3 regions of the Nocardioides panaciterrulae genome follow, and region 2 is predicted to be linked to each of the others. Evidence: predicted binding sites of a transcription regulator. Region 2 holds the regulator's gene; each other region holds the start of a gene.

Region 1 (9,864 bases), 1.2 Mb from region 2:
TTCTACCTCGAGCTGTCCACCCGCGACGACTCCAAGCCCGACAAGTTCATCGGCTCCGACGAGGACTGGGAGCTGGCCACGTCGGTGCTGGCCAAGGTCGCCACCGACTCCGGTCTCGAGCTCGTGCCCGACCCGGGCGGGGCCGCCTACTACGGCCCGAAGATCTCGGTGCAGGCGCGGGACGCCATCGGTCGCACCTGGCAGATGTCGACCATCCAGTACGACTTCAACCAGCCGTCGGCCGACCGGTTCGACCTCGAGTACGTCGCCCAGGACGGCTCGCGCCAGCAGCCGGTGATGATCCACTCGGCCAAGTTCGGCTCCATCGAGCGGTTCATCGGTGTCCTCGTGGAGCACTACGCCGGGGCCTTCCCGCCCTGGTTGGCGCCGGTCCAGGTCCAGGGGATCCCCGTCGCCGAGCGGCACAACGACTACCTCTACGACCTCGCGCGGCAGATGAAGGCGCGTGGGCTGCGGGTGGAGGTCGACGACTCCGACGACCGGATGCAGAAGAAGATCCGCAACGCCCAGCTGCAGAAGGTGCCGTTCATGATCATCGCCGGCGACGACGACGTCGAGGCCGGTGCGGTCTCGTTCCGCTACCGCGACGGACACCAGGAGAACGGCGTCCCGGTCGCGGAGGCCATCGCCCGGGTGGTGGCGGCCGTGGAGTCCCGCGAGCAGGTCTGAGCCCCGAAGTCGCGGGAGGTCAGCGCAGCCGCTTGGTGTAGCGCCGGCACGGCGAGACGAAGGTCTCGCCGTGCGCGGTGACCTCGTAGGGCAGGTCGCCCTCGTCGGCCCAGCCACGCCGCTCGTAGAACCGCCGCGCCCGGGCGTTGCCCCCGACCACGGCCAGCCAGGCCACGTCGTACCCCGTCGCCGCGACCTGCCTCTCGGCCTCGTCGAGCAGCGCCGCGGCCAGCCCGCCGCCACGGTGCGCCCGGTCGACGAAGACCTGCTCGACCTCGTCGCCGACCACCATCACGAAGCCGGCGACCCGGTGGTCGACCACGGCCACCGTGGTGACTTCGACGGCGGCCGCGGCGCGGTCCCGGAAGGCCGCCAGCGTCCGAGCGGCGGTCAGGCCGTCGGGCACGTGGCCCGCGTGGCCGTCGTGCCAGCCGCGGTGCCAGACCTCGGCGACCTCGGCGGCGTCCTCGGGGGTCCCGGGGCGGAGCAGGGCGGTGTCCATGGGACCCACCGTAGTGAGCCTAGGATCGGCAGCCATGGAGGGCTACGAGGACGTCGACGAAGGCACGGTGCGCCAGGACGGGATCGGCGGACCCGACGGGCTCGACCGGCTGTGGACGCCGCACCGGATGGCCTACATCCGGGGTGAGAACAAGCCCGCGGACGACACCGCGGGGGAGTGCCCGTTCTGCCGGATCCCGCGGCTCGAGGACGCCGATGGGCTGGTCGTGCACCGAGGCGAGCTGGCGTACGCCGTGCTGAACCTCTACCCCTACGCCCCGGGGCACCTGCTGGTCTGCCCGTACCGGCACATCGCGGACTACACCGAGACGACCGACGCCGAGGCCGCGGAGATCAGCGACCTCACCCGCGAGGCGATGCGGGTGGTGCGGGCGGTCTCGGGGGCCAAGGGCTTCAACATCGGCATGAACCAGGGCTACATCGCCGGCGCCGGCATCGCCGCCCACCTGCACCAGCACGTGGTGCCCCGCTGGCCCGGCGACCAGAACTTCATGCCGATCATCGGCCGCACCAAGACCCTGCCCGAGCTGCTGGCCGACACCCGGGAACTGCTCGCGAAGGCGTGGGGGAGTGCCGGATGACCGGCTCGCTGCCGTCGTTGGCCGCGGATGCGGCGCTCGCCGGCGAGCTGGTCCGCGAGGCCGGCCGGCTCGCGGCCCGGATGCGCCGGGGCGGGCTCGAAGCCGAGCAGAAGACCTCGGTGTCGGACCTGGTCACCGACGCGGACCACGCGGCCGAGCGCCTCGTCGTGGAGCGCCTCGGCCGCGAACGGCCGGAGGACGGGATCCTGGGCGAGGAGGGCACCGACCGCACGAGCACCAGTGGCCGCTCCTGGGTGATCGACCCGGTCGACGGCACCTACAACTTCCACCGGGGCCTGAGCTGGTGGTGCTCGGCGATCGCCTTGGTGGACGGCGAGGACGTGCTCCTCGGGGCGATCTACCACCCTCACGACGACGTGCTGTTCGTCGGCGGCCCCCAGCTGCCGTCCACGCGCAACGGCGCCCCGATGGCCGCGCTGGTCGACGTCAGCCTGGGGGAGACGTGCGCGAGCACCTACCTGCACCCGCCGTACGACGACCACCCGCGGGTGGCGGCGTTCTCGCGGGTGGCGTCGAGGGTCGCCACCCTCCGGATGCTCGGCTCCGCCAGCATGGACGCCACCGCGATCGCGCAGGGCCAGCTGGGCGTGAGCTTCCAGCACGGGGTCGCCGACTGGGACCGGCTGCCCGGGGCGGCCATCATCCGCGGCGTCGGCGGGGTGGCCCGCCAGGTCGAGGCGGGCGGCGTGACCTGGTCGGTCGCCGGGGCGGCCACGGCCGTGGCCGAGGCGTGCGAGGCGCTGGCCGGACGCGGCTGACCGGGTGTGTCGGGTCGCGCACCCCGGTGCGCCCGCTCGTGGCTACCCTGCCGGCATGCTGGTCCGGCCCTACGAGCGCTCCGACCGGGCCCTCGTGGTGGCTCTGGGCGTGCACACCGAGGTGCGTTCGGTGGCGGAACTCCGTCTGGTCGACGGGCGGCTCGGGTGGTCCGAGTCGACACTCCCGACGCCCCGGACGAAGAGTCACGACCTGGCGGGGTATCTCGACGAGGCTCCGCCTCCGTGGAACGACGCGTTCGTCGCGGTCCGCGCTGGGCGCGTCATGGGCTTCACGGCGACCGCCCTCAGCGGGTGGAACCGGCGCCTGGTGCTGTTGCACATGTACGTCGACGCGGCGGCTCGGGGGCAGGGTGTCGGAACGGCGCTCCTCGGCGCGGCGATCGACAGCCACCGAGCCGCAGCCGCTCGACATGTCTGGCTCGAGACCCAGACGGACAACGTCCCGGCGATCCGGGCCTACGAGCGGATGGGCTTCCGCCTGGTCGGCCTCGACCAGACCATGTACGGCGACCACCCGGGCGCGGACACCGCGGTCTTCATGAGCCGGCCGATCGTCCGCCGCTCGACACGGTGACCGGACTGGTCCGACTTGGTGATTGCCGCAAGCCCAGGGCCGGACGCATCGTGGTGGGAGCGGCGGCGCCGCAGGGGTGTCGCCCCCGGTCCGAGGAGATCCCATGTTCGTTCGCTCCACGACCATCGACGGCGACCCGGCCGCCATCGACGCCGGCATCACGCACGTGCGCGACTCGATCCTCCCCACCGTCACCGCGATGGACGGCTGCCTCGGCATGGCGCTGGTCGTCGACCGCGAGTCCGGCCGCGGCATCGCCACCACCGCCTGGGACAGCGAGCAGTCCATGCTGGCCACGGCGGCGTCGGTCATGCCGATGCGCAACCGGGCCACCGAGATCTTCGGCGGGCCAGCCACCGTGGAGGAGTGGGAGGTCGCGGTGATGCACCGTGACCACACGAGCACGCCGGGCGCCTGCTGTCGCATCACCTGGACCAGCGCCACCGACATGGACGGTGTCGGCGACATGTGGCGCTCGACGGTGCTGCCGCGGGTGGAGACGATGGAGGGGTTCTGCAGCGCGAGCTTCCTCATCGACCGAGGCCGTGGACGCACCTGCGGCACGGTCGTCTTCGACTCCCGCGAGGCGCTCGAGGGCAGCCGCGAGGCCGCGGCCTCGATCCGGGAGCAGGCGGCGAGGGAGGCCGACGTCCAGTTCCTCGACGTGGCCGAGTTCGAGCTGGCGCTGGCGCACCTGAGGTTGCCCGAACTGGTCTGATGCGCGAGGTGGTCGCTCCGGACCGGTAGCCTGCGGCCACCATGCTCGAACGCTTCCGTGCCTTCTGGACCAGGTTCTTCTCGCCGATCGCCCGCCTGCTCATCCGACTGGGCGTGAGTGCCGACGCCGTCACGCTCGTCGGCACCATCGGCGTGAGTGCCGGGGCGCTGGTGTTCTTCCCGCAGGGGATGCTGCTCACCGGCGTCCTGGTGATCACGCTGTTCGTCTTCAGCGACCTCATCGACGGCCACATGGCCCGGCTGACCGGCAAGAGCAGCCCGTTCGGGGCCTTCCTCGACTCCACCCTCGACCGGATCGGCGACGGCGCGATCTTCGCCGGCCTCGCGCTCTACTTCGCCGGCGACGGCGACAGCCGGCTCTACCTCGTGCTCAGCCTGGTCTGCCTGGTCATGGGCGCGGTGACCTCCTACGCCCGTGCGCGGGCCGAGGGGCTCGGCTTCCAGGCCAAGGTCGGCATCGCCGAGCGTGCGGACCGGTTGGTGGCGATCCTGGTGATGACCGGGCTCTCGGCCATCTTCGACCTGCCGGTGCTGATGTACGTCACCCTGTGGGCGCTCGCCGCGGCCAGCACCATCACGGTCGTGCAACGGATCTGGGTCGTGCGCCAGCAGGCCCTGGCACTGCCGCCGGTGGAACCGACGGCCTGAGAACCAGGTCGGGGACCGCACCGGGACCGTGTCCACACGCGCTCCCCGAATGGGTCCGGCCCGGCGTGTCGCCGTACGATAGACGTCATGGTCGACACCCCCGAGAACACCCCCAGCACCCCCCTCGAGACCCCCGAGAACGGCACCGGCACCACGCGTGTGAAGCGTGGGATGGCCGAGATGCTCAAGGGTGGGGTGATCATGGATGTGGTCACCCCCGAGCAGGCCAGGATCGCCGAGGACGCCGGGGCGGTGGCGGTGATGGCGCTGGAGCGGGTGCCGGCCGACATCCGGGCCCAGGGCGGTGTCTCGCGGATGAGCGACCCGGACATGATCGACGGCATCATCGAGGCGGTCTCGATCCCGGTGATGGCCAAGGCCCGGATCGGCCACTTCGCCGAGGCCCAGGTGCTGCAGAGCCTGGGGGTGGACTACATCGACGAGTCCGAGGTGTTGACCCCGGCCGACTATGAGAACCACATCGACAAGTGGGCGTTCCCGGTGCCGTTCGTGTGTGGGGCGACCAACCTGGGCGAGGCGCTGCGCCGGCTCACCGAGGGCGCGGCGATGATCCGCTCCAAGGGCGAGGCCGGCACCGGTGACGTGTCCAACGCGGTCACCCACATGCGCACGATCCGCAAGCAGATCCGCGGTCTCGCCGCGCTCTCGCCCGACGAGCTGTTCGTCGCGGCCAAGGAGCTGCAGGCGCCCTACGAGCTGGTCAAGGAGGTCGCCGAGCACGGCAAGCTGCCCGTGGTGCTGTTCACCGCCGGTGGCATCGCCACCCCGGCGGACGCGGCGATGATGATGCAGCTGGGCGCCGAGGGCGTGTTCGTGGGCTCGGGCATCTTCAAGTCCGGCAACCCCGCGCAGCGCGCCGAGGCGATCGTGAAGGCCACGACCTTCTTCGACGACCCCGACGTGGTCGCCAAGGTCTCCCGCGGCCTGGGCGAGGCGATGGTCGGCCTCAACGTCGAGGAGATCCCCCAGCCGCACCGGCTCGCCGAGCGCGGCTGGTGACCGCACCCACCATCGGCGTCCTCGCGCTCCAGGGCGACGTCCGCGAGCACCTGCGGGTCCTCCGCGAGCTCGGGGTCGAGCCGGTCACGGTCCGCCGGGTCGCCGAGCTCGACGCCTGCGACGGCCTGGTGATCCCCGGCGGCGAGTCCACCACGATGGCGAAGCTGGCCCGGACGTTCGAGATCTTCGAGCCGCTGCGTGACCGGATCAAGCAGGGCCTGCCGGTCTTCGGCACCTGCGCGGGCATGATCCTCCTGGCCGACCGGGTCCTCGACGGGGCAGCCGGCCAGGAGACCTTCGGCGGACTCGACGTCACGGTCCGGCGCAACGCGTTCGGGCGGCAGGTCGACTCCTCAGAGCGGGACCTCGAGCTCGCCGGCCTGGCCGCTCCCGTGCACGCGGTGCTGATCCGCGCGCCATGGGTGGAGGAGGTGGGCGACGGCGTGGAGGTCCTCGCCCGGGTGGCCGACGGTCCCGCCGCGGGTAGGATCGTCGCGGTCCGGCAGGGCCCGCTGCTGGCGACGTCGTTCCACCCCGAGGTGGGGGGCGACTCCCGGGTGCACGAGATGTTCGTGGACCTGGTGCGAGAGGCCTCGGCGTGACGATGCGCGAACGGAAGACGAAGAGGGACTGATGTCTGGGCACTCCAAGTGGGCGACGACCAAGCACAAGAAGGCCGTCATCGACGCCAAGCGCGGCAAGATGTTCGCCAAGCTGATCAAGAACGTCGAGGTGGCGGCGCGGATGGGCGGCGGCGACCCCTCCGGCAACCCCACGCTCTACGACGCCATCCAGAAGGCCAAGAAGTCCTCGGTCCCCAACGACAACATCGACCGCGCGGTCAAGCGCGGCTCCGGTGCGGAGACCGGCGGGGCCGACTACCAGACGATCATGTACGAGGGCTACGGGCCCTCGGGCGTCGCGATGCTGATCGAGTGCCTCACCGACAACAAGAACCGCGCCGCCATGGAGGTCCGCACCGCCATGACCCGCAACGGCGGCTCGCTGGCCGACCCGGGTTCGGTGTCGTTCCTCTTCAACCGCAAGGGTGTCGTGGTCGTGCCCGCCGAGCAGGACGGCCGGATGGTCAGCGAGGACGACGTGCTCGAGGCCACCCTCGAAGCCGGTGCCGACGCGGTCAACGAGCTGGGTGACTCCTTCGAGGTCATCTCCGAGTCCGGCGACCTGGTCGCCGTGCGCCAGGCGCTCCAGGCCGCCGGCATCGACTACGACTCGGCCGAGGCGGAGTTCCGCCCCGACATGCAGGTCGAGCTCGACCAGGACGCGGCGGCCAAGATGTTCCGGCTCGTCGACGTGCTCGAGGACCTCGACGACGTGCAGAACATCTTCGCCAACTACGACGTCCCCGACGAGGTCATGGCGGCGCTCGAGGAGGAGTGACGACGCGGGGCGACGCGTCCCCGCACCGGCCGCGGTCTTCGTCCGAGCCGTGCCAGCGTGTCCTGCGGAGTCCTGTCCGCGCTCCCCGTTAGCGTTGCTCCGAACACACGTTCGGACGGAAGGCTGACGCATGCGCGTGCTCGGGATCGATCCCGGCCTGACCCGCTGCGGCATGGGCGTGGTCGAGGGCCAGGTGGGCCGCCCCCTGCACCTGGTCGACGTCAACGTGATCCGCACCTCGGCCGACCTACCGGTCGCCGAGCGGCTGGTGACGATCGAGAAGGGCATCGACGCCTGGCTCGACGAGTACGCCCCGGACGCGGTCGCGGTCGAGCGCGTCTTCGCCCGCTCCGACGTCAGCACGGTGATGGGCACGGCCCAGGCCAGTGGCATCGCCATGGTCGCCGCGGCACGCCGTGGGCTCCCGGTCGCGCTGCACACGCCGAGTGAGGTCAAGGCCGCGGTGTCGGGGAGCGGCCGCGCGGGCAAGGCCCAGGTCGGAGCGATGGTGACCCGGATCCTGCGGCTGGACGCGCCCCCGCGACCGGCCGACGCCGCCGACGCCCTGGCGCTGGCCATCACCCACATCTGGCGCGGCGGCGCGCAGGCGCGCATCGACGCCGCCGTGGCGGCCGCCGGCGCCGCCCGGCGTACCACTCCGCCTACCGCCCCGCGTACCACCCCGCCCGCCCGGCCGGCGCGCGCGGAAGGACCCACGAGGAGCAGCAGATGATCGCGTTCGTCCGCGGCCAGGTGGCCGCCGTGACCCTGTCCAGCGCCGTGGTCGAGGTGGGCGGTGTGGGGCTGGAGCTGCTGTGCACGCCGGGCACCCTGGCCACGCTGCGCCCCGGCCAGTCGGCGACGCTGCCCACGAGCATGGTGGTCCGGGAGGACTCGCTGACGCTCTTCGGCTTCCTCGACGAGGACGAGAAGACCGTGTTCGAGCTGGTGCAGACCGCCTCCGGCGTCGGGCCGAAGCTCGCCCAGGCGATGCTGGCCGTGCTCGGCCCGGACGAGCTGCGCCGCGCGGTCGCCGGTGACGACGTGAAGACCCTGACGAGGGTGCCCGGGATCGGCCAGAAGGGCGCGCAGCGGATCATCCTCGAGCTGAAGGACCGCATCGGCGCGCCGGTCGGGGCGCGTACGACGGCGCCGGGCACGTCCGCCGCCGCCCCGTGGCGTGACCAGGTCCACCAGGGGCTGGTCGGCCTCGGCTGGCCGGCCCGCGACGCCGAGAAGGCCGTCGAGGCGGTGGCCCCGCAGGCCGGTGACGCCCCTGACGTGGCGACGCTGCTGCGTGCCGCCCTGCGCACGCTGAGCAGGGCCTGAGCGCATGCACGACGAGGAGCTCGCGGCCGCCGAGGAGACCCACCTCCGGTCGTTGACCGCGGCCGAGGCGGAGGGCGACGAGCGGGCCGTCGAGGCGGCGCTGCGCCCCCGCACCCTGGACGAGGTGGTCGGCCAGTCCCGGGTCCGGGCCCAGCTCGGACTGGTCCTGGAGGCCGCCCGGCGCCGTGGCCGCGCGCCCGACCACGTCCTGCTCTCGGGGCCGCCCGGGCTCGGCAAGACCACGCTGGCGATGATCATCGCCGGCGAGATGGGCTCGCCGCTGCGGCTGACCAGCGGCCCCGCCATCACCCACGCCGGCGACCTCGCGGCGATCCTGTCGGGCATGAACGAGGGCGACGTCCTCTTCGTCGACGAGATCCACCGGATGTCTCGCCCGGCCGAGGAGATGCTCTACATGGCCATGGAGGACTTCCGGGTCGACGTGGTGATCGGCAAGGGCCCCGGGGCCACGGCGATCCCGCTGGACATCCCGCCGTTCACGCTGGTGGGGGCGACCACCCGGGCCGGCCTGCTGCCCGGGCCGCTGCGCGACCGCTTCGGCTTCACCGGGCACCTGGAGTTCTACGAGCCTCACGAGCTCGACCGGATCGTGCACCGCTCCGCGGGCCTGCTCGGTGTGGAGCTGACCGGGGAGGGGGCGGCCGAGATCGCCTCCCGCTCGCGCGGCACGCCACGGATCGCCAACCGGCTGCTGCGCCGGGTCCGCGACTATGCCCAGGTCAAGGCCGACGGCGTCGTGACCCGACCGGTCTCCCAGGCGGCGCTCGACCTCTACGAGGTCGACGAGCTCGGGCTCGACCGGCTGGACCGCGCCGTCATCGACGTGCTGTGCCGCCGGTTCGGCGGTGGACCGGTGGGCGTGTCCACGCTGGCCGTGGCGGTGGGGGAGGAGCGGGAGACCGTGGAGGAGGTCGCGGAGCCCTTCCTCGTGCGCAACGGGTTCCTCGCGCGCACCCCGCGGGGACGCATCGCGACGCCGGCCGCCTGGGAGCACCTCGGCCTCGCCGCCCCGGTCGTGGCGGCGCCGAGCGTGGACGCGCCGCTCTTCGAGGGCTGACGGCCGCCTGTCCGACGCCTCGTCCGGTGGCCGGTCGGGCTCCGGTCGGGCTCGGGTCGCGCACTGGCCGCCGCCCTGGCGGGGGAGGTCCGACGCGCCCGTGCGGCCGATAGCGGCCTGCGTCACAGTCGCAGTTACACTTTCCCGTCGGTCGGCACGGCTCGACCCTGCACACCCACCATTTCTCCCTGCTCGAGAGGTTCTCGCGTGTCCCAGCTCGTCTCGCTCCTGCCCCTGGTGGCGATCGCGCTGCTGTTCTGGCTGCTGCTGATCCGCCCGCAACAGCGGCGGGCGAAGGAACTCGGGCGCATGCAGGCCTCGTTGAAGGTGGGTGACGAGGTGATGCTCACCTCGGGCATCTTCGGAATCCTGCGGGACACCGGCGAGGACCAGGTCCACGTCGAGATCGCCGAGGGCGTGACCGTCAAGGTCGTCCGCGGTGCCGTGGGGCAGGTGGCACAGCCAGGGACCGCCGAGCGCGGT
Region 2 (9,864 bases):
CCTCGGCCGCCATCGGCACCCGCAGCGCGACGGCGGGCAGGTCGACCCGGAGCTCGCGGCCCTGGTCGTCGGCGAGGGGGCGCCAGAACTCCACCCGCCGGCGCACCGCCGTGACCGCGTCGCAGCCGGTCGGCAGATCGGTGCGGACCGGGCGGCGGGCCTCGTGGACGATCGAGTCGATGGTGCGCTGGAGGGTCGCGATGTGCTCGCCGAGCCGTTCGGCGAGCTCGGGGTCGGCGACGCCCTCGGAGTCCAGGCGCAGCGCGGTGACCGGCGTCCGCAGCCGGTGGGAGAGGTCGCCCACGGCGGCGCGCTCGCTGGCGAGCAGCTCCCGGGTGCGCTCGGCGAGGCCGTTGAGCGCGCGGGCCAGCTCGCGGGTCTCCTCGGGGCCGCGGACCTCGGCGCGGGCGTCCAGCTCGCCCTCGCGAAGCCGGTGGGCGGTCGCGGCGACCTCGATCAGCGGGTCGCTGACCCGGCGCCCCAGCCGCGAGGCCAGCAGCACCGCGAGCGCGAGCAGCACCACACCCAGCCCGACGATCGCCGCCCAGGCCCGGGAGACGCCCTGGCGCAGCTCGGCCGGCGCGACGGTGGCGCGCGCCACGGCGGTGCCGTGGGGGCCCACCACCGGCAGCAGCACCCGGCCGCCGCGGGCGTCGACGACCGTGAAGGCCTCGCCGGACCGGGCCCGGCGTACCTCCGGGTCGCCCGCCATCGACGGGCCCGAGCCCAGCGTCCGCCCGTCACCGGTGAGCACCTGGGTGGACGGCGCGCCGCGCCGGTCGATCTCCCGCACCAGCGCTCGCAGACGGGCGGCGTCGGGCACCCGGGCGACGAGGATCGCGACGCTGCGGGCCTCCTGGTCGGCCGCGGCCATCGCGCGGTCCTCGGCCAGGGTGCGCACCAGCAGGCACAGCGGGATCACGAAGGCCGCCACCACCGCCGACGTGGTGACGACGACCAGCCATGAGATGCGGCGGCGCATCAGGGCCCCCCGGAGTCGGGCTCGGGGTCCGGCACGGGCTCGGGGTCGACGAGGCGTACGCCGACCCCCCGGACGCTGAGCAGGTAGCGCGGCTCGGCGGCGGACTCGCCGAGCTTGCGGCGCAGCCAGGACAGGTGCACGTCGACGGTCCGGTCGGACCCGCCGTACGCCTGCTGCCAGACCTCGGCGAGGAGCTCGCGCTTGGTGACCACCTCGCCGGCGCGGGAGGCCAGCAGGAGCAGCAGGTCGAACTCCTTGCGCGAGAGGTCCAGGGTCTCGCCGCCGAGGGTGGCGGTGCGGCTGCGCTCCTCGACGACCAGCGACCCGACCCGCAGCGGCGCGGGCGGCGAGGTCTCCCGGCCGCCGCGGCGGAGCACCGCGCGGATCCGGGCTGCCACCTGCTCGGTGCCGAACGGCTTGACGACGTAGTCGTCGGCCCCGCCGTCGAGGGCGCGGACCATCGTCGGGTCGTCGTCCTGGGCGGTGATCACGATGATCGGGACCCGGCTGGCCGCCCGGATCATCGAGATCAGCGTCAGGCCGTCGACGTCGGGGAGCCCGAGGTCGAGCAGCACGACCTCCGGCGACTCGCGCAGCACCAGCTCCAGCCCGGTCAACCCACGGGCGGCGGTCGCGACCGCGAAGCCGCGCTCCCGCAGCCCGCGCTGCAGGCCGGTCCGGATCCCGTCGTCGTCCTCGACCACGAGGATGCTGGTCATGCTGGAACGGTAGACCGCGGCCGGGTGGCGTCGGTCCCGACGGACGGCAGGATGACCGGATGAGTCGATGGCGGTGGCCGCTGGTGGCCGCGCTGGCGTGGCTGGCAGTCGTGGCGGTCGGCTCGGCCGCGGTGTGGTGGGTGATCTCCAGCGTCGGCGAGGACTTGGGCCCCGGGCGGTCGGTGACCGCGGTGGTGCCCGGCGGGACGGGGGGCCGGGCGCCGGGCGGGGGCGCTCCGGGTCCCTCGGCGACCGCGGGTCCCTCGGCTCCTCCGGGCCCCTCGGGGACCACCCCGCCGGGGTCGGCGTCGGGTTCGGCGTCGGGTCCCTCCTCGGGGGGGCAGCCGCCGGGCTCGCCGGGGACCTCGGGGTCCGACCGACCGGCGCCCACGGCGACCCACCGGGAGACCTGGGCGGGTCGGGGCGGGTACCTCACGGTCGGCTGCCGGGGCGTGCAGGCCGGTCTGGTGGCCGCCCAGCCCGATCCCGGGTACGCGGTCTCCGTGAGCGACCGGGGTCCCCAGCGGGTCGAGGTGTCCTTCGAGGGCCGCACCGAGGACGGCGGCCGGCGTGTCGAGGTCCGCGCGGAGTGCCGGGCCGGGCGGCCCGCGTTCCAGCTCTCCGCCGGGGAGGGCGGGGGCCACGACGACTGACCGACCCCGGGCAGCCGCTGACGGCGGGCGTGCCGGCCGCGCGCCCGCCCGGAGGGGGTCACCGCCGGCGCGGCCGGCGGCAGGTCAGCGACCCGCGAGCACCTTGAGGTCGGCGAGGATCTCCTCGATCCGGACGGCGAGCGAGATGTGGCCGTCCTCGTCGAAGAGGTGCGGCTCGGCGCCGGGCACGTGCGCGGCGAGCCACTCGCCGTGCGCGAACGGCACCATCGCGTCCTGCCGGCCCTGCCAGACCCCGACCGGGACCCGGGTCGACTGGAGGTCGAAGCCCCACGGGGCGGTCGCGACCAGCCCGTCGTCGCGCACCCCGCGGACCCCCTGCGCGCCGGCGCGCTGCAGGCTGCGGGCGAGGTAGTCGCCCAGGTCGTCGGTGAACGCGGCCGCGTCCACCGGCGTGAGCAGGCCGCCCATCGCGCCGACCAGCTCGGCCAGCGGCGTCTGCAGGATCGGCAGGAAGTCCTCGGTCAGGTAGGCCGCGTAGGCGTCGGGGCCCTGCACGGCCGCGGCGTACTCGGCGCGGTTCTCCGGCGCCATGCCCGCGAACCAGTCCAGGCCCTGGCCGTCCTTGGGCCCGACCCCGGCCAGCGTCGCGACTGCCAGGCACCGGTCCGGCAGCAGCGCCCCGCAGGCCAGCGCCCGCGGTCCGCCGCCGGACCAGCCGAGCGTCACGAACTCCTCGACCCCGAGCTGCTCGAGGATCGTCATCGAGTCCGCCACGTCGTCGACGACGCGGGGCGCGCCGTCCTCCCACGAGTACGGCGAGGACCCGCCGTACCCCGGCCGGGAGTAGGTGATCATCCGCAAGCCCTGCCGCCGCGCGGCGTCCTCGAAGCGGGCGAACGGGACCGCGGCGCTCGGCGAGCCACTGTGGTAGAGCCAGGCCAGGCCGTCGGGATCGCCGCCGGTGAGCACCTCCAGCACCCGGCCGTCGTCGGTCGTCACCTCGAGGTAGTCGACGTGCTCGTCCATCCTTCTCCCGTCCTCGTGCCCGGTGGGCGGTGCGCCCGCCCCCGATGGCGTACGGCGCAACCGGTCCACCTTAGGGCCCGCGAGGGCCGATGGCTGTGGAACTCCGTGGAACGGGTGTCCGTGGCCGCGGTTAGGGTTCTCGGGTGCCCCCGACCTCCGCCGCCGACAGCGACTCCACGACCGCCCCGAGCTCGGGTGCCGGCCGCGTGGGCGCGGTGCTCGAGGGCGCCGTGGCGGCCCTCGGCGGCCGGCGCCGCGACGGGCAGGTCGCGATGGCCGAGGCGGTCGCGGAGTCGATGCGCGAGGGCCGGCACCTGCTCGTCCAGGCCGGCACCGGCACCGGCAAGTCACTGGCGTATCTGGTCCCGAGCCTGCTGCACGACCAGCGGGTCGTGGTCGCCACCGCGACGCTCGCGCTGCAGCACCAGCTCGTCGAGCGCGACCTGCCCCGCCTGGTCGAGGCGGTGGGGTCGCAGGAGGGCGTCGACGCGTCGTACGCCGTGCTCAAGGGCCGCTCGAACTACGCCTGCCTGCACCGGATCCGCGAGGGCGTGCCCGACGAGCAGGGCGCGCTGGTGGAGATGCCGGCCGGCTCGATGGGCCAGAAGGTCCTCGAGCTGCGGTCCTGGGCCGAGGAGCAGGCCGAGAACGGCGGCTCCGGCGAGCGCGACAACGCCCCGCGGCACACCGACCGCGAGTGGCGGCAGGTCAGCGTCGGCCACCGCGACTGCCTCGGCGCGGCGAAGTGCCCGTTCGGCCAGGAGTGCTTCGTCGAGCTGGCCCGGGAGAAGGCGCACCGCTCCCACCTGATCATCACCAACCACTCGCTGCTCGCGATCGACGCGATCGAGGGCGTGCCGATGATCCCCGACTACGACGTCGTCGTGATCGACGAGGCCCACGAGCTGACCGCCCGGGTCACCCAGGCCGCGACCGACGAGCTCTCCGCGCCCGACGTGGAGCGGGCCGCGCGCCGCTCGCAGCGGTTCGTCGAGGGGTCCGAGGCCGACGACCTCGCCGACGCGGGGGAGACGCTGCGCGACGCGATCGACGGCTGCGACCCAGGCCGCTTCGAGCGGCTGCCCCAGCACCTGGCCGACGCGCTGGTGCTGGTGCGCGACGCCGCGCGCGCCTGCCTCTCGGCGTACCCCCGCGAGAGCGACGCCGGTGACGCCGACGCCGGCCGCACCCAGGCGCGCGGCACGGTGCAGGAGGTCTTCGCGTACGCCGAGCGGATGGCCGCCGACCTCGAGTCCGACGTGCTGTGGCTCTCCGAGGGGGGCAGCGGCGGGCAGAGCCGGGTGCCGCCGCGGCTCTGCGTGGCGCCGCTGCAGGTCTGGGGCCCGATGCGCGACAAGCTGCTGACCGACAAGACGGTGGTGTTCACCTCGGCGACGCTGATGCTCGGCGGCGACTTCAACTCGGTGGCCGGCAGCGTCGGGCTGAAGCCCGGCGAGCGGGTCACCGAGGGCGCCGCGGGCGCGGCGGTCGGCGGCGCGCTGTCCGAGCACGCGCTGCCCTGGCGGGGGCTCGACGTGGGCTCGCCGTTCGACTACGGCCAGCAGGCGATCCTCTACGTCGCCCGGCACCTGCCGCCGCCCGGCCGCGACGGCCTCGGCAAGGCCCAGCTCGACGAGATCGTCGAGCTGGTCGACGCCGCCGGCGGCCGCACGCTGGGGCTGTTCTCCAGCCGGCGGGCGGCCGAGGCCGCGGCCGAGGTGGTGCGCGAGCGGCTGCCGCACCTGACCACGCTGGCCCAGGGCGATGCGCAGCTGCCCGAGCTCGCCCGCCAGTTCGTCGAGGACCCGCACACCTGCCTGTTCGGCACGCTGAGCCTGTGGCAGGGCCTCGACGTGCCGGGCGAGACCTGCCAGCTGGTGCTTATCGACCGGATCCCGTTCCCGCGCCCCGACGACCCACTGATGAGTGCCCGGCAGAAGGCGGCCGACAAGGCCGGCGGCAACGGGTTCATGCAGGTCGCCGCGACCCACGCCGCGCTGCTGATGGCGCAGGGCGCGGGACGGCTGATCCGCACCACCACCGACCGCGGCGTGGTCGCGGTGCTCGACCCGCGGCTGGCCACCGCGCGGTACGGCGGTTTCCTCAAGGCCAGCCTGCCCCCGATGTGGACCACCACCGACCCGGCCGTGGTCCGCAAGGCGCTGGCCCGGCTGGCCGAGGGGTAGCGCGCCTCAGTCGACCGCGAGCTGCGCGCGGCGGTTGGCCAGCGCCCCGTCCGGCGGCCCCATGCGGCCCCGGCGGTCGCGGTCGGCGCGGACGGGCAGCCCGTCGGCGACCATGAAGCCGGTGACGATGACCAGCCAGCCGACCAGCACGTCGAGGACCCAGTGGTTGCCGGTGCCGACGATCACGACGGCGGTGCCGACGGCGTAGAGCCAGCCGAGCACCTTCACCCACGACCAGCGGGCGTGCCGGTGCAGCGCGATCGCGCACCACAGCGCCCAGCCGGCGTGCAGCGAGGGGAAGGCCGCGAGCTGGTTGGTCAGGCCGCCGAGCCCCCGCGGCGCGGAGGCGTCGGTGCCCCACCAGCCGGCGGCGGCGTGCAGGTCCAGCACGTCGACGTAGCCGCCGAGGAACCGCGGCGGAGCGGTGGGCAGCATCAGGTAGATGACCAGCCCCAGGATCGTGGCGATCGCCAGGGCCCGGCGCGCCGGGAGGTAGGTGTGCCGGCCGCGGAGGTAGAGCCAGACCAGCACGGCGAAGGTCACCACGTAGTGCAGCGCGGCGTACCAGTAGCTTCCGAGCAGCCCCAGCACCTCGTGGGCGCTGAACAGCTGGTTGAGCGGGACCTCCCAGTGGAGGCCGAGGTGCTTCTCGATGTGCAGCAGGCCGTGCGCGCGCTGCAGCGCGGGCGTCATCGCGGTGTCGGCGAGGAGCCGGGAGAGGCTGTAGCCCAGCCACAGCACCAGCACGAGCACCAGTTCGAGCACGCCGCGCGTCAGGCGCGGGTACCGCTGTCGGACACCCGCGATCGCGGTCAGGGACGGCATGCTCACGTGAAAACTCTCCGGGAAATCAATGGTTGTGCAAACCCAGTATTACCCGGAGGTCATCCTGAGGAGGACATTACGTCCCAACCGTCACATCCGCCGTAGGACCGCGGTCACCTTCCCGAGGATCGTGGCGTGGGTGCCGTCGATGGGGTCGTAGGCCTGGTTGTGCGGGAGCAGCCACACCTGGCCGTCCTTGCGCTGGAAGGTCTTCACGGTGGCCTCGCCGTCGATCATCGCGGCCACGATCTCGCCGTTGACCGCGGTCGGCTGCTGGCGGATCACGACGTAGTCGCCGTTGCAGATCGCTGCGTCGATCATCGAGTCGCCGGAGACCTCGAGCAGGAACAGCTGGCCGTCGCCGACCAGCTGCTTGGGCAGCGGGAAGACGTCCTCGATGCGCTCCTCGGCCAGGATCGGGCCGCCGGCGGCGATCCGGCCGACGACCGGCACGTACTGCGCGGCGGGCATCGCGTCGCCGACGCCGGTCTCGTCGTACGACGTCTCCTCGGCGGCCGAGATCGAGCGCCGGGCCGCGAGAACCTCGGGCAGGAACACCTCGATGGCGCGCGGCCGGTTCGGGTCGCGCTTGATGAACCCCTTCTCCTGCAGCACCCGCAGTTGGTGGGAGACGCTGGAGGAGCTCGTCAGGCCGACCGCGTCGCCGATCTCGCGCATGCTCGGCGGGTAGCCGCGGCGCTCGATGGAGTTCTTGATCGTGCTCAGGACCCGCTGCTGGCGCGGCGTCAGCCCGGTGGCGTCCGGCGGGCCGTCGGGCAGCTGCGTGACCTTGTCGGACGGCGTCTTCTTCGGGGCCATGCGGCTGCCTCCATGTCGTGCGGGCGGGCGGCCCGGTGGTGCGGGCGACGTCCCGACGGTAGCGGAACCGGCCGGATGATTCAAACACCTGTTCGAAGGCGTGTCGCCTTGACGGACCGGGCTGTCGCGGCCTCCGCCGCGTCGGTCTCCGCCCGTTGCGGCAGACTCCCCGCATGGCCAGAGCGAGCGGTGCGGCGCACCCTGCCGCGGGTGCGCGCGGGGAGAGCTGTGTGGTGACCGGTGGTGCCCGCGGGATCGGGCGCGGGATCGCCGAGCGGATGGTCGCGCGGGGGTACGCGGTCGTGCTCACCGACGTCGACGCCGCGGGCGCGGTCCGCACGGCCGGGGAGATCGGCGCGGTCGCCGGGCTCGGCCTCGACGTCCGGGACCCCGAGGCGCACCGGGCGGCGGCGGTCGAGGCAGCGTCGTACGGCGTGCTCACCGCCTGGTTCAACAACGCCGGGGTCGGCGATGACGGCCGGCTCGCGGAGCTGTCGGAGGAGGCGGTGCGCCGCCTGGTCGAGGTGAACCTGCTGGGCACCCTGTGGGGGATGCGCGCGGCGCTGGCCGCGTTCGCGGAGTCCGGGCGCGGCGGCGACGTCGTGAACACCGCGTCGCTGGCGGGGCTCGGGCCGGTGCCGGGCTACTCGGTGTACGCCGCGACCAAGGCCGCGATCGTCTCCGCGTCGATGTCGTGCGACGTGGAGAGCCCGCGCGGGGTGCGCGTGCACGCGCTGTGCCCGGACGGCGTGCAGACCGCGATGCTGGACGGCCAGACCCCCGGTGGCCTGGGCAACCTGCTGGTGCTCTCCGGCGGGCGGATTCTCGGCGTCGACGAGGTCGCCGAGGCGGCGGTCGCGCTGGTGGGCTCGCGCCGGGTGGTCCGCTCGCTGCCGCCGTGGCGCGGCGGTGTGATCCGCGCATCGGCGTTGGCGCCCTCGGTGACCGCGAAGGCGCTCGGGGTCTTCGTCGCCCGGGGCCGCCGCGCCCTGCAGCGCCGCGCCGGCAGCAACTGACCGGGGCCGGCCATTCGGGACTGTCCACAGGCGGTCTGGCGGGGCCTTCCCAGGTCGTGGGTCCTTCCGTAATGTGCATTTCCGCGGCCCCTCGCCGGGCCGCGGCTTCGGGGGAAGGATCCGTGGATGGAGCGCTCTCGGTCGGCGTTCGCCGCTCTCGGCCTCCTCCTCGCCTGCGCCCTGGGCGGGTGTTCGTCGCAGGATCCGGTGCCGAAGGTCGCGCCTGCGTCGGGGATGTCGGAGTCGGCGTCGGCGTCGGCGTCGGCGAGTGCGACGCCGTCGGGACCGGTGAAGCCGGTCATGCCGGCGGCTGCGAAGAAGCACACCGCGGCTGGGGCTGAGGCGTTCGTGCGGTTCTACTGGGAGATGGCGGACTACGCCCAAGCCACTGGCGATACATCCGGCCTGAGCCATCTGGGGAGCCCCGGCTGTAAGGCGTGCCACGGTGGGATAAGGGCGATTGATGTCCTGTATGAGCAGGGGGGACGGATCCGCGGTGGCGGCACCTCGCTCTCCGGGTTTCACACATTCCGGGTGTCTGTCGACCCGCCGACCTATCAGGTGAGGGTCGCGATCCGAAACAGCAAACAGGTGGTCCAGCGCCCCGGCGACAAGCACGATGAGGTCTATCCGCCAAGCGTTGTGCACGCTCGCTTTCTCGTTGACCTGCTCGACACCCATTGGTCAATCGGCTATTGGGAGGACGTCTCCTAATGCTGATGCGCTTCATGTCGTCGGCTCTACCGGCCCTGCTGCTGATCACGACTGCGGCGTGCCACCCGGCCTTCGCTGACGGCTCGACCGAGGCCGGTTCTCGTGGCAACTTCTTCTACGTCGGCGCCTCGGCTGAACAGTACGAGGGCGGGGCAGCGAATGGTGCACGGTCGACGGGCGTCGCCGAGGGTGTGTGGCACCAAGAGATCGCTTGTGCCGAAGGTGGCCTGGCTCTGTGTGCAGACGTCATGGTCTGCCCGGACGGAACGCCAATGACCAGATGGCTGTTCGTGGGACCCGATGGCAGTTTGCGCGACTCCTACTATTCGTGTCCGACGCAGACGGGGCCTGCACCTCAGCCGCAGATCACGCAGGCGTTGGTGCTCCAGGCGCTGCGCAGGGTTGGCCTTCCGGGGTCGCAGCTGAGGGTGCAGCCGCCGGGTGGGGAGACGCTGGTCAACTTCCGGACCAACTTCTACACCGAGCAGGAGCCGTTCACCAGGACGGTGCAGCTGCTGGGTCGCAGGGTCGATCTGCGGATCTGGCCGAGCCAGTTCCACTGGCGGTTCGGGGACGGCGCGGACCTGGCCACCTCGAACGCGGGGGCGCCCTACCCGGACCTGCAGATCACCCACGCCTACGAGTCCAAGGGTGGTGTGAGTCCGAGCGTGGACACGACCTACGCGGCGCAGTTCCGCGTGGATGGCGGAGCGTGGCGAGACGTCGACGGCACCGTCACGATCCCCGGCAGCCCGGTCCGGCTGCAGGTGCGGACCGCGCGGCCGGTGCTGGTCTCCTACCAGTAGCGGTTTGGGGCGGATCGCAAGCACCAGAGGGGTGGGATCCGCCGCAAAGGAAGTCGGCCCTCGTCCGGCTACCGCCCGGCGAGGTCAGTGACGTCCGGCCAGGTCACGCTGGACCCGCCGGGCGATCTCGAGCAGGCAGCCGCGATAGCCGCCCTCC
Region 3 (9,864 bases), 1.9 Mb from region 2:
GACGGCGACCCGGCCGCGGTCCGGAACGAGGGGGTCAAGATCGCGGTCGAGCTGTGCGAGGAGCTGCTGGCGGGTGGCGCTCCCGGCCTGCACTTCTACACGCTGAACCGCTCGCGGGCCACGCTGGAGATCTTCGAGGCGCTCAACGTCACCGTCTGAGCCTCACCGGGAGCCGGCGGGCTCCGCCGTGCCGTCCGCGCCGTCGAGCGCCGCCACCTCGGGGAAGCCGATCATCTGCTCCGGCGCCCGGTGCTGCCGGCCCGCCCACACGTAGTAGACGAGCGCCGGCACGGCCAGCCCGACCAGCCAGGAGATGTCCGCGCCCCCGAGCGCCTTGGTCACCGGACCGGTGTAGAGGGTCTGGGCCAGGAAGGGCACCTGCACCACGATGCCGACCGCGTAGGTCACCAGCGCCGCGGCGTTCCAGCGGCCGTAGCGCCCCTCGGGGTCGTAGAGCGCCGGGAGGTCCACCTTCTCCTTCGACACCAGGTAGTAGTCGGTGAGGTTGATCGCGCTCCACGGGGTGAAGACCATCAGCAGCAGCAGCACGAAGTTCTTGAAGTTGCTCAGGAAGTCCGCGCTGGCCCACAGCGCGATCGCCATCGACGCCAGCAGCATCACCACGATGAAGGCCGCACGGGCCCCCTGTCCCATCCGGCGCTGACCGGTGAAGGCCGTGACGGAGGTGGCGGCGCACATGAAGCTGCCGTAGGCGTTGAGGCAGGTGACCGTCAGCTTGCCCACCACGATCAGCAGGTAGATCAGGGCCGCCACGGCAGCCGGGCCGGCGAGGTCGCCCAGCCACGCCACCTGGCCGGAGAGGAACGCGTCCCCGGCGACCGCGGCCACGACGGCACCGAAGGTCATCGACACCTGCGAGCCGAGCACGCTGCCGGCGAAGGTGCCCCAGAACGTGTGCCGGGGCGGGGTGTCGGCGGGCAGGTAGCGCGAGTAGTCGGCGACGTAGGGTCCGTAGGTCAGCTGCCATCCCGCGCCGAGGGAGACCGCCAGCAGGAACGTGGCGAAGTCGAAGGTGGGGTGGGCGAAGGCCGCGCCGACGTCGTGCTGGGTGAACAGGCGGACGGCGAGGTAGCCGAAGCCGATGATGCCGAGGACCGAGGCGACCCGGCCCACGGAGTGGATCAGGTCGTGGCCCACGATCGCGATCACCGCGACCAGCGCGATGAACAGGCAGATCCCGACCGCGGGCGCGTCCACGCCGAGGAACGCGTTGATCGCCTGCCCCGAGAGCACGGTCCCGGTCGCGGTGAAGCCGAGGTACATCACGATCACCAGGACCAGGGGGACGACGGCGCCGAAGACGCCGAACTGGGCGCGGCTGGAGATCATCTGGGGCAGTCCCAGTCGTGGGCCCTGCGCGGAGTGCAGCGCCATCACGGCGCCCCCGAGCACGTTGCCCAGGAGCAGCCCCACGATCGCCCACAGGGCGTGGGCGCCGAAGACGACGGCCAGGGCGCCGTCGACGACGGCGGTGATCTGCAGGTTGGCGCCCAGCCACAGCGTGAACTGGTTGGCGGGGGTGCCCTGCCGCTCGGCGGCCGGGATGGCATCGATCGAGCGGCGCTCGATCCGGGGCGCATGTGCTGCCATGGTGGTCCTTCGGTCCAGTGGCCCGGGAGTCGGGCCGTGACGGTGACCAACGACACACCCTGTGGTGGGTGGTTGGAGAGCGGATCCCGCAAGAACCGTCTCGGATCCGAGACTTATCGGGCGTCGGGTGCCCGGCCCGGGGGAGCCGGGGTCAGGCGGGGCCCACGGCCTCGGCGACCAGGGCGGCGGAGAGGCCGACGAAGGGCAGGCCCGAGCCGGGGGTGGCGTGCGCCCCGGCGGCGTAGACCCCGGGCACGGGGGTGGTCGGACCGAGACGGCGGCGCACCGTCGCGCGCCCCTGCCACCGCACCCCGAGCGGCGAGCCGCCCCACTGCTCGACCAGCTCCCGGGGGGACCGGTCGAGCCTGGTGACCAACTGGCGGCGGACGTCGATGCCGTGGCGTGCCAGCGCCACCAGCACGTCCTCGAGCAGCGTGCCGCGGGCGTGGATCGTCCACCCGGTGTGGCCCGCGGGGGCCCGGCCGCCGGGCCGCACCACCAGCAGCGGGTCCCCGTGCAGCACCAGCTCCGGCGGCAGGTCGGGGACCGGCCCCTCGAGGCCGACGTGGCTGACGGACGGCGGGATCGCCGGCATGGTCCGCTCGACGTACGGCGCCAGCGTCGGAAGCCGTCTCGGGTCCACCGCGCAGACCACGACCTCCGCGTCCAGCTCGCCGTCGGGGGTGACCACCGCGACCACCCGGCCGTCCCGGACCACCAGGTCGCGGACCTCGGTCCCGGTGTGCACCTCGACCCTGCGGGTCGCCAGCCGCCGCTCGAGGGCGGCCGCGAGCGCCGTCATGCCGCCGACGAGCGTCCAGCCGCCGAAGCGCTGCTCGACGTAGGAGGTGACGCCGAGCCAGGCCGGCACGTCGCGCAGGTCGTGCCCCTCGGCGACGAACGGGTGGCCGGCGACCAGCCGCAGCCGCTCGTCGCGGAACGCCTTGCGCAGGCTGCGGCGCAGGGACTGCCGGCTCGCGAGGACCGGTGCCAGCTCCGGGGACAGGTCGTCGCGGTCCCAGGGGTGCTCCAGGTAGTTGCGGCGCAGCACGTCCCAGACCTCGGCGTGCGCGCGGACGTGATCGGTCCAGCGCCGGCCCAGCCCCTCGCCGAGGGCGTCGAAGGCGCGGAGCTGCGCCCCCCGGGACCCACCGGGGAGCGCGAGCGAGGTGCCGTCCTCGAAGCGGTGCTCGCGGATGATCTCGAGGGGGACCAGCTCCAGCTCGCGCTCCAGGGGCCGCCCGGACTTGCGGAACAGGTCACGCACCACGGCCGGCAGCAGCGCGCTGGTGGGCCCGCCGTCCCAGGCGAAGCCGTCCGCGCGGACCTCGGCGAGGGCACCGCCGAGCTGTCCGGCGCGCTCCAGCAGCGTCACCTGGTGGCCGAGCTTGGCGAGTCGTGCCGCCGCCGCCATGCCGCCGAAGCCGCCTCCGAGCACCACGACCCGCGCCATGGCGTGCACCCTACGGCGCGGTGGCTCAGCCGGGCCGCTCGGCGTCGATCACCCGGGCCAGGGAGCCGGCGTCGCGGCCGACCACGGTGGTGCCGTCGTCGGCGGTGAGGATCGGACGCTGGATCGCGCGCGGGTGCTCGGCGAGCGCGGCCAGCCAGGCCTCGCGGGCGGACGCGTCGCGCGGCAGGTCGATGCCCGCCTCCCGGGCCTCCTTCTCGCGGGCGATGTCCCACGGCTCGAGCCCGAGCCGGGTCACCACCTCGCCGAGCTCGCCGGCGGTCGGGGTCTCCTCCAGGTAGCGACGGACGGTGTATCCGACGCCGGCGGCCTCCAGCTCCGAGACCGCCGTGCGGCACTTCGAGCAGGCGGGGTTCAGCCAGATCTCCATGGTCGGCCCCGGCTCACTCGACCTCGACCACGGTCGCGCCGGTGAGCGCGAGGAGCTCGTCGTACGACGTGGAGAACACCGCCGCGGGGTGTCCGGCGGCGGCCCAGACCACGTCGTACTTCTGCAGCCAGGAGTCGAGGTACGTCGGGACCGGTGCGGGGTGGGCGAGGGGGGAGACCCCGCCGATCACCTGCCCGGTGTGCTCGCGGACGAACTCCGGCGTGGCCCGCTCCAGCGCGGGGAGCCCGAGGCGCTCGGCCACCCGCACGGTGTCGACGCGGTGGGCGCCCGAGGTGAGGATCAGCACGGGGGAGCCGGCGGCGTCGAAGAGCAGGCTGTTGGCGATCGCACCCGTCTCGCAGCCCAGCGCGGCGGCCGCCAGTGCGGCGGTGTGGACCGAGTCGGGGAGAATGACGATCTCACCGGTGCCGCCCCGCGCGCGGTGCTCGTCTCGAAATCGGGTGATCGCGGGGTGCTCGGTGGTCATACTGCGACCCTAGCGAGAAGCGGGGCCGCCGATCCGCGGGTTCCGGCCCACGAGTTCCAGTCATGAGTTCCGGTCACGAGTTCCGCACGCGCCGTCACCGGTCGTGCGGGAGAGGAGAGTGCATGAGACGGCAGCAGCCGCGCTCGATCAGCGGTGCGATCGGGGTCCTGGCCGCGATGGTGGTGCTCAGTGGCCTGACCGCGCTGCTGACCGTGGTCTACCGCGACCGGCTCGTCCGGTCCTGGGAGACCGGCCACCCCGACGTCGGCGGCGCGCTGCAGCCACCGGCGTTCGTGCCGGTCGCGATCGTCCTCTTCTGCGTCTTCGCGCTGCTCGCGGGGGTGCTGGTCAGCTTCCTGCGCGGCGGGCATCCCTGGGCGCGGCTGGCGCTCAGCGGGCTGAGCATCTTCATGGCCGTGGTGTCGCTGGCGGGGCTCCGCTCGGACCCGCCCACGCTGTTCCTGGTGCTCCCCGTGGTGTGGGTGGCGCTCGACCTCGCCCTGCTGGTCTGCCTCTGGCTGCCCGCGACCAGCGCCTACGTCAACGGCTCCTGGGAGTCCGACCCGGCGCCGACGCGGCCCTCCGCCTAGGCCTGTCCCGACCACCTGACCCCGCCCGGGAGGACGGGGTCCTCGGCGTGCCCGACGCCGATCCTCGGTCCCCGCGCCCAGTCCCAGTCCCCAGTCCCCGATCGGTGTTGACGGGCTGTCCGTGGCGAGGTGTACCGTTCGGAGTAGTTCGAACAAACGTTCGACTCCGCCTGGTGGGGGCGACCTCGACCCCGTCCCCACCGGGCCGGCCCGGGCAGGCCCGGGCCGGCCGGCGGTCGGGCCTGCGGGCCCCGGGTCGGTGTCCGGGGTCGAGATCGGGCGCAGGAGGCGGCACGGATGAGGCGGTACGACGACCCCGTGGAGGTACGACGGGGACTGGTGACAGGCGTGGAGGGACCCGAGCAGTTCCTCTGGCGCGGACGGTTGTGGAAGGTGCGCGCCGTGCTCGCGCACTGGGTGGAGACGGCGCCGTGGTGGCAGTCCTCCGGCGTGCGTGCGGTGGTCGGCTCCGACGACGCCCGGGAGGGGGACCGGGCCGTGGGGCCGGCGGGGGACCTGCTGGTCGAGCGCGAGCTCTGGCGGGTCGAGGCCGGCCGCGGTGCCGGGCCGGCCGCCGGTGACGGGATCTCCGGGGGCGGCGGGGTCTTCGACCTCTCCTTCGACTGGTCCGACGGGCGCTGGCAGCTCGTCGGCTGCGTGGACTGAGGGGAGGAGCCATGGACGTCCTCACCCCCAATCCCACCCCCAACCCCAACCCCTACGCCCTGCCGGCCACGACCCACTCCTACCTGGCGCGGGCCGCGGAGTCGCTGAGCGAGGCGATGGCCGCCACCGAGGTGCCGACCCGCTACGCCTGCGCCCACGTGGCGGCGCTGCGGGCCACGGCCGCGTTGCTGGCGGCGCGCGCCCAGCCGGCCCCGCGCCGGCGTCCGCAGAGGAGCGCCTCCCAGAAGAATGCTTGGGTGCTGCTGGCCGAGGTGGCCCCCGAGCTGGCCGAGTGGGCCCACTTCTTCGCCGCCGGCGCCGCCAAGCGGGCGGCCGCGGAGGCGGGCTCCACCCGGGCGGTGAGCGAGCGCGAGGCCGACGACCTGGTCCGTGACGCGGACCGCTTCCTCGCGGTGGTCGAGCAGTGCCTCGGGCTGGTCCCGCACGCCCCGGCGGCGGTCCAGCTGGTCCGGCACGTGAGTTGAGGCGAGCCGTGACCGACCCGTTCCCCCACCTCCACGTGGCCTCCGGCTACTCCCTGCAGTACGGCGCGTCACACCCGCACACGCTGGTCGAGCGTGCGGTCGAGCACGAGATGGACACGCTCGCGCTCACCGATCGCGACGGCACCTACGGCGCGGTGAAGTTCGCCAAGGCGTGCCTGGCCGCCGGGGTCCGCCCGGTGCTCGGCGTGGACCTCGCCCACCGGCCGGTCCTGCCCGGCGAGCGACCGGACGGGCAACCGGCCGGGCGACCGCGGACCCCGGTCCGGGGCGGCGCCTTCCGCGACCCCCGGCTGCCCCGGGTGACGTTGCTGGCCGCCGGCCGGGCCGGGTGGGCGGCCCTGTGCCGGCTGGTCTCGGCCACGCACCTGGCCGGCGAGCGCGGGGCCCCCGTGCTCGACCCCGGGCTGCCGGAGGTGGCCGAGCTGCTCGGCTCCGGTGACCTGCTGGTGCTGCTGGGGCCGGCCTCGGAGCTGGGGACCGCCGCGGCGCGTCGCCGCGACGACCTGGCCCGGGCCGCCCTGGCCCCGTGGCGCGCGCTGGTGCCCGCGGAGGACCTGCTCGTCGAGCTGGTCTCCCACCGGCGCGGCGCCACGGGCGGGGGCTGGGGGCCGGGGAGCGCGCCCCACGCGGCCCGGATGGCGGTGCAGGCGCGGGAGGCCGGCCTGCAGACGGTGCTCACCAACGCGGTCCGCTACGCCGACCGCGCCGACGCCCCGACCGTCGACGTCCTCGACGCCGCCCGGCGCCTGGTCGCGCTGGACCGGCGCCACGTCGACCGGGGCAACGCCGAGGGCTACCTGAAGTCCGGCAAGGAGATGACCGAGGTCGCCGAGGAGGTCTGCCGGCTCGCCGGCCTGGCCGCCGACCCGGCCGCAGAGGCCCGGCGGCTGCTCGCCCGCACCCGCGCGGTGGCCGACCGGTGCGCGCTGGACCCCCGTGCCGACCTGGGGCTGGGGGAGGTGCACTTCCCGGAGTTCCGGCTCGCCGGCGGCGAGGCCACGCGCCGGCCCACCCCGGGGGCGAGCCCGGCCGACGCGCTGCTGCGGGCCCGGTGCGAGAGCGCATTGGGCGACCGCTACGGCTCCGCGCCGAGGCAGGTGGTCTGGAAGCGGCTCGACGACGAGCTGGAGATGATCCGCGGGCTCGGCTACGCGTCGTACTTCCTCACCGTCGGCGACGTCACCGACCTGATCCGCGAGATGGGCGTGCGCTGCGCGGCCCGCGGCTCGGGCGCCGGCAGCCTGGTCAACTACCTGCTCGGCATATCCGGGGTCGACCCGATCCGCCACGGCCTGCTCATGGAGCGGTTCCTCTCACCGCTGCGCCAGGCGCTGCCCGACATCGACGTCGACGTCGAGTCCGCCCGCCGGCTGGAGGTCTACGAGCGGATCCTCGACCGCTACGGCGGGGAGCGGTGCGTGTGCGTCTCGATGATGGACACCTACCGGGTCCGCCACGCCGTGCGGGACGTCGGCGCCGCGCTGGGCATGCCGCCCGGTGAGATCGACGCGATCGCCAAGGCGTTCCCGCACATCCGGGCCCGCGACGCCCGGGTGGCGCTGCGCGAGCTGCCCGAGCTGCGCGCCAGCGGGCTGGGGGAGCAGCGGCTCGACCTGATGTTCCGGCTGGTCGAGCGGCTCGACGGGCTGCCCCGCCACATCGCCGTGCACCCGTGCGGGGTGCTGCTCTCCGACGCCACCCTGCTCGACCGCACCCCGGTGGAGGCGTCCTACGCCGGCTTCCCCATGAGCCAGTTCGACAAGGACGACGTCGAGGACCTCGGCCTGCTCAAGCTCGACGTGCTCGGCATCCGGATGCAGTCCTCGATGGCCCACGCCCTCACCGAGATCCGGCGCGTCGACGGCGTGGAGATCGACCTCGACGACGAGGAGCAGGTGCCCTTCGACGACGCCGAGACCTACGCGATGATCTCGAGCGCCCGGACCCTGGGCGTCTTCCAGATCGAGTCGCCCGGCCAGCGGGAGCTGGTCGGCAGGTCCGGCATCGAGTCCTTCGAGGACATCATCACCGACATCTCGCTGTTCCGGCCCGGGCCGGTCAAGAGCGACATGATCACGCCGTACCTCGACGCCAAGCAGGGCTGGCGGGCTCCGTCGTACCTCCACGAGGACCTGCGACCGATCCTCGGCCAGACCCACGGCGTGGTGGTCTTCCACGAACAGGTCATCGAGATCATCGCGCGCTTCGCCCGGCTCTCCTACGCCGAGGCCGACGAGGCCCGGCGGGCGCTCGGTGACGCCGACGGGATGGCCCAGACCAAGCTGTGGTTCTTCCCCCGGGTGCTGGCCCAGGGCTACTCCCTGCCCGTGGTCGAGGGGATCTGGCGGATCCTGGAGGCGTTCGCGTCGTTCGGCTTCTGCAAGGCCCACGCCGCGGCGTTCGCGCTGCCGACCTTCCAGTCGGCCTGGCTCAAGGCGCACTGGCCGGCCCACTTCCTGGCCGGCGTGCTCACCCACGACCCGGGCATGTACCCCAAGCGGCTGATCCTCGAGGACGCTCGCCAGCTCGGCATCGCCGTGCTCGGGCTCGACGTGAACGCCAGCGAGAAGGAGTACGCCGTCGAGCGACTCCAGCCGCGGCCTCTCGCGGCGGTGTCGTCGCTCGACGGGCGCTCCGGCGCCGCTCGTGGGCAGGAGTGGGACTACGGGATCCGCCTCTCTCTGGCCGAGGTGAAGGGCATCAGCGAGGCCGAGGTGGAGCGCATCGTCGCCGCCCGGCCCTACCACTCGCTGACCGACTTCTGGCACCGCGCCCGGGTGTCCCGGCCGATCGTGGAGCGGCTGGTGCTCGCCGGCGGCCTCGACTCCGTGCACGGCATCGGCGGCGGCCCCGCCGGCCCCGAGGGCGAGGTCCGCCGGCGTGGCCGGGTGACCCGGCGCGACCTGTTGCTGCAGGTCGCCGAGCTCGACCGGCACACCCGCGCGGTCGAGCGGGCCGGCCGGGGGCGCGGGCTGGCCGGACGCCGGGTCGCCGCCGCGGTCGACCCGGCCCGGGCGCGCGCGCTGGACGCCGCGGCCCGCAACAGCACCGACCCGGCGACCCGGGAGGCCGCCCCGGCGCTGGAGCGGCACCCGCTCGCCCTTCGAGACGGCTCGTCCCTCGCCTCCTCAGGAACCACCCGAGCGGGGGTGTGGGCGCGCGCGTCGGCGCAGTCGCGCGCCACCCCGCCGCCGCCCCCGGTCACCTCGGTGCAGCTCACCCTCGACCTCGGCGACGAGCCGGGCTCCGACGGGATCGCCGGCGGCCTGCCGGAGATGACCGCGGAGGAGAAGATGCGCGCGGAGCTGGAGATCCTCGGCCTCGACGCCAGCCGGCACGTGATGGAGACCTACGGCCGGTTCCTCGACGAGCTCGGGGTGACCCGCAGCCGCGACCTGCTCCTCCGGCGCAGCCGTTCCGAGCTGCTGGTCGCCGGGGTCAAGGTCGCCACCCAGACCCCGCCGATCCGGTCGGGGCGACGGGTCGTCTTCCTGACCCTCGACGACGCCACCGGCCCGGTCGACGCGACCTTCTTCGAGGACGCCCAGGGCCCGTACGCCGCCACCGTGTTCCACTCCTGGCTGCTGGTGGTCCGCGGCGTGCTGCGACGGACCGGCCGGCGCGGGGTCTCGCTGCGTGCCACCGGCTGCTGGGAGCTGCCCGAGCTGTTCGCGCTGTGGCGCGCCCACGGCGGCGGCCCTGAGGGGCTGGCCGCGGTCCACGAGGTGATGGCCGTGGTGCCGGAGGGGTTCACCGGTGTCGGGATCGAGGAAGCCGTCGCCGGTGCCGCCGAGAGCCGGGCCACCCGGCCGGTGATGGCTCGGCCGCAGTCGTTCCCGGGGACCGGCGCGGGCGAGGGGGCAGGCGAGGACTCCGAGCACCACCCCAGCGCGGCCGGCGGCATGGGCCGGCGCCGGGTGCTGGTGCACTCCAGCGGGTTCAAGCTCTCGCCGTACGCCGACGTCAAGCCGGCGGGGGAGTCCACGAAGGATGTTGCGCGCAAGCTGTGGCATCGCAGCTCCGGGAGCCCCGGATGAGCCGTCCCGTCCCCGCGTCCCTCCCGGCCGAGGCCCTAGGGTGTGGGGCATGCCCGAGAGCGTCCGATCCAGCGAGCGACCCGGCGAACGACCCAACGAACGACCCGGCGAACGACCCAGCGAACG

What was found. The regulator LexA, encoded in region 2, represses DNA repair genes until DNA is damaged. The targets are predictions, from matches to a motif close to TCGAACANNTGTTCGA.
Region 1: the regulator LexA is predicted to act here: its motif matches at 7,074-7,089, upstream of ruvC (crossover junction endodeoxyribonuclease RuvC).
Region 3: the regulator LexA is predicted to act here: its motif matches at 4,678-4,693, upstream of BJZ21_RS07715 (DUF6504 family protein).

The regions. Positions count from the first base shown of each region.
Region 1 is NZ_JACCBG010000001.1:2,325,545-2,335,408, reverse strand. It holds gene thrS (threonine--tRNA ligase) at 1-690, shown strand, start outside; gene BJZ21_RS11005 (GNAT family N-acetyltransferase) at 710-1,192, opposite strand; gene BJZ21_RS11000 (HIT family protein) at 1,227-1,793, shown strand; gene BJZ21_RS10995 (inositol monophosphatase family protein) at 1,790-2,572, shown strand; gene BJZ21_RS10990 (GNAT family N-acetyltransferase) at 2,628-3,167, shown strand; gene BJZ21_RS10985 (antibiotic biosynthesis monooxygenase) at 3,271-3,885, shown strand; gene pgsA (phosphatidylinositol phosphate synthase) at 3,927-4,553, shown strand; gene pdxS (pyridoxal 5'-phosphate synthase lyase subunit PdxS) at 4,641-5,573, shown strand; gene pdxT (pyridoxal 5'-phosphate synthase glutaminase subunit PdxT) at 5,567-6,175, shown strand; gene BJZ21_RS10965 (YebC/PmpR family DNA-binding transcriptional regulator) at 6,207-6,974, shown strand; gene ruvC (crossover junction endodeoxyribonuclease RuvC) at 7,105-7,707, shown strand; gene ruvA (Holliday junction branch migration protein RuvA) at 7,704-8,303, shown strand; gene ruvB (Holliday junction branch migration DNA helicase RuvB) at 8,308-9,381, shown strand; gene yajC (preprotein translocase subunit YajC) at 9,589-9,864, shown strand, end outside.
Region 2 is NZ_JACCBG010000001.1:3,535,826-3,545,689, reverse strand. It holds gene BJZ21_RS16850 (sensor histidine kinase) at 1-982, opposite strand, end outside; gene BJZ21_RS16845 (response regulator transcription factor) at 982-1,701, opposite strand; gene BJZ21_RS16840 (hypothetical protein) at 1,761-2,354, shown strand; gene BJZ21_RS16835 (alpha/beta fold hydrolase) at 2,439-3,341, opposite strand; gene BJZ21_RS16830 (ATP-dependent DNA helicase) at 3,614-5,527, shown strand; gene BJZ21_RS16825 (phosphatase PAP2 family protein) at 5,534-6,352, opposite strand; gene lexA (transcriptional repressor LexA) at 6,443-7,171, opposite strand; gene BJZ21_RS16815 (SDR family oxidoreductase) at 7,345-8,187, shown strand; gene BJZ21_RS16810 (DUF6318 family protein) at 8,314-8,901, shown strand; gene BJZ21_RS16805 (hypothetical protein) at 9,330-9,707, shown strand; gene BJZ21_RS16800 (contact-dependent growth inhibition system immunity protein) at 9,792-9,864, opposite strand, start outside.
Region 3 is NZ_JACCBG010000001.1:1,642,544-1,652,407, forward strand. It holds gene metF (methylenetetrahydrofolate reductase [NAD(P)H]) at 1-159, shown strand, start outside; gene BJZ21_RS07690 (purine-cytosine permease family protein) at 163-1,611, opposite strand; gene BJZ21_RS07695 (phytoene desaturase family protein) at 1,763-3,064, opposite strand; gene BJZ21_RS07700 (ArsC/Spx/MgsR family protein) at 3,090-3,452, opposite strand; gene BJZ21_RS07705 (YbaK/EbsC family protein) at 3,466-3,939, opposite strand; gene BJZ21_RS07710 (hypothetical protein) at 4,062-4,529, shown strand; gene BJZ21_RS07715 (DUF6504 family protein) at 4,827-5,195, shown strand; gene BJZ21_RS07720 (SAV_6107 family HEPN domain-containing protein) at 5,207-5,680, shown strand; gene BJZ21_RS07725 (DNA polymerase III subunit alpha) at 5,689-9,738, shown strand; gene BJZ21_RS07730 (methyltransferase domain-containing protein) at 9,788-9,864, shown strand, end outside.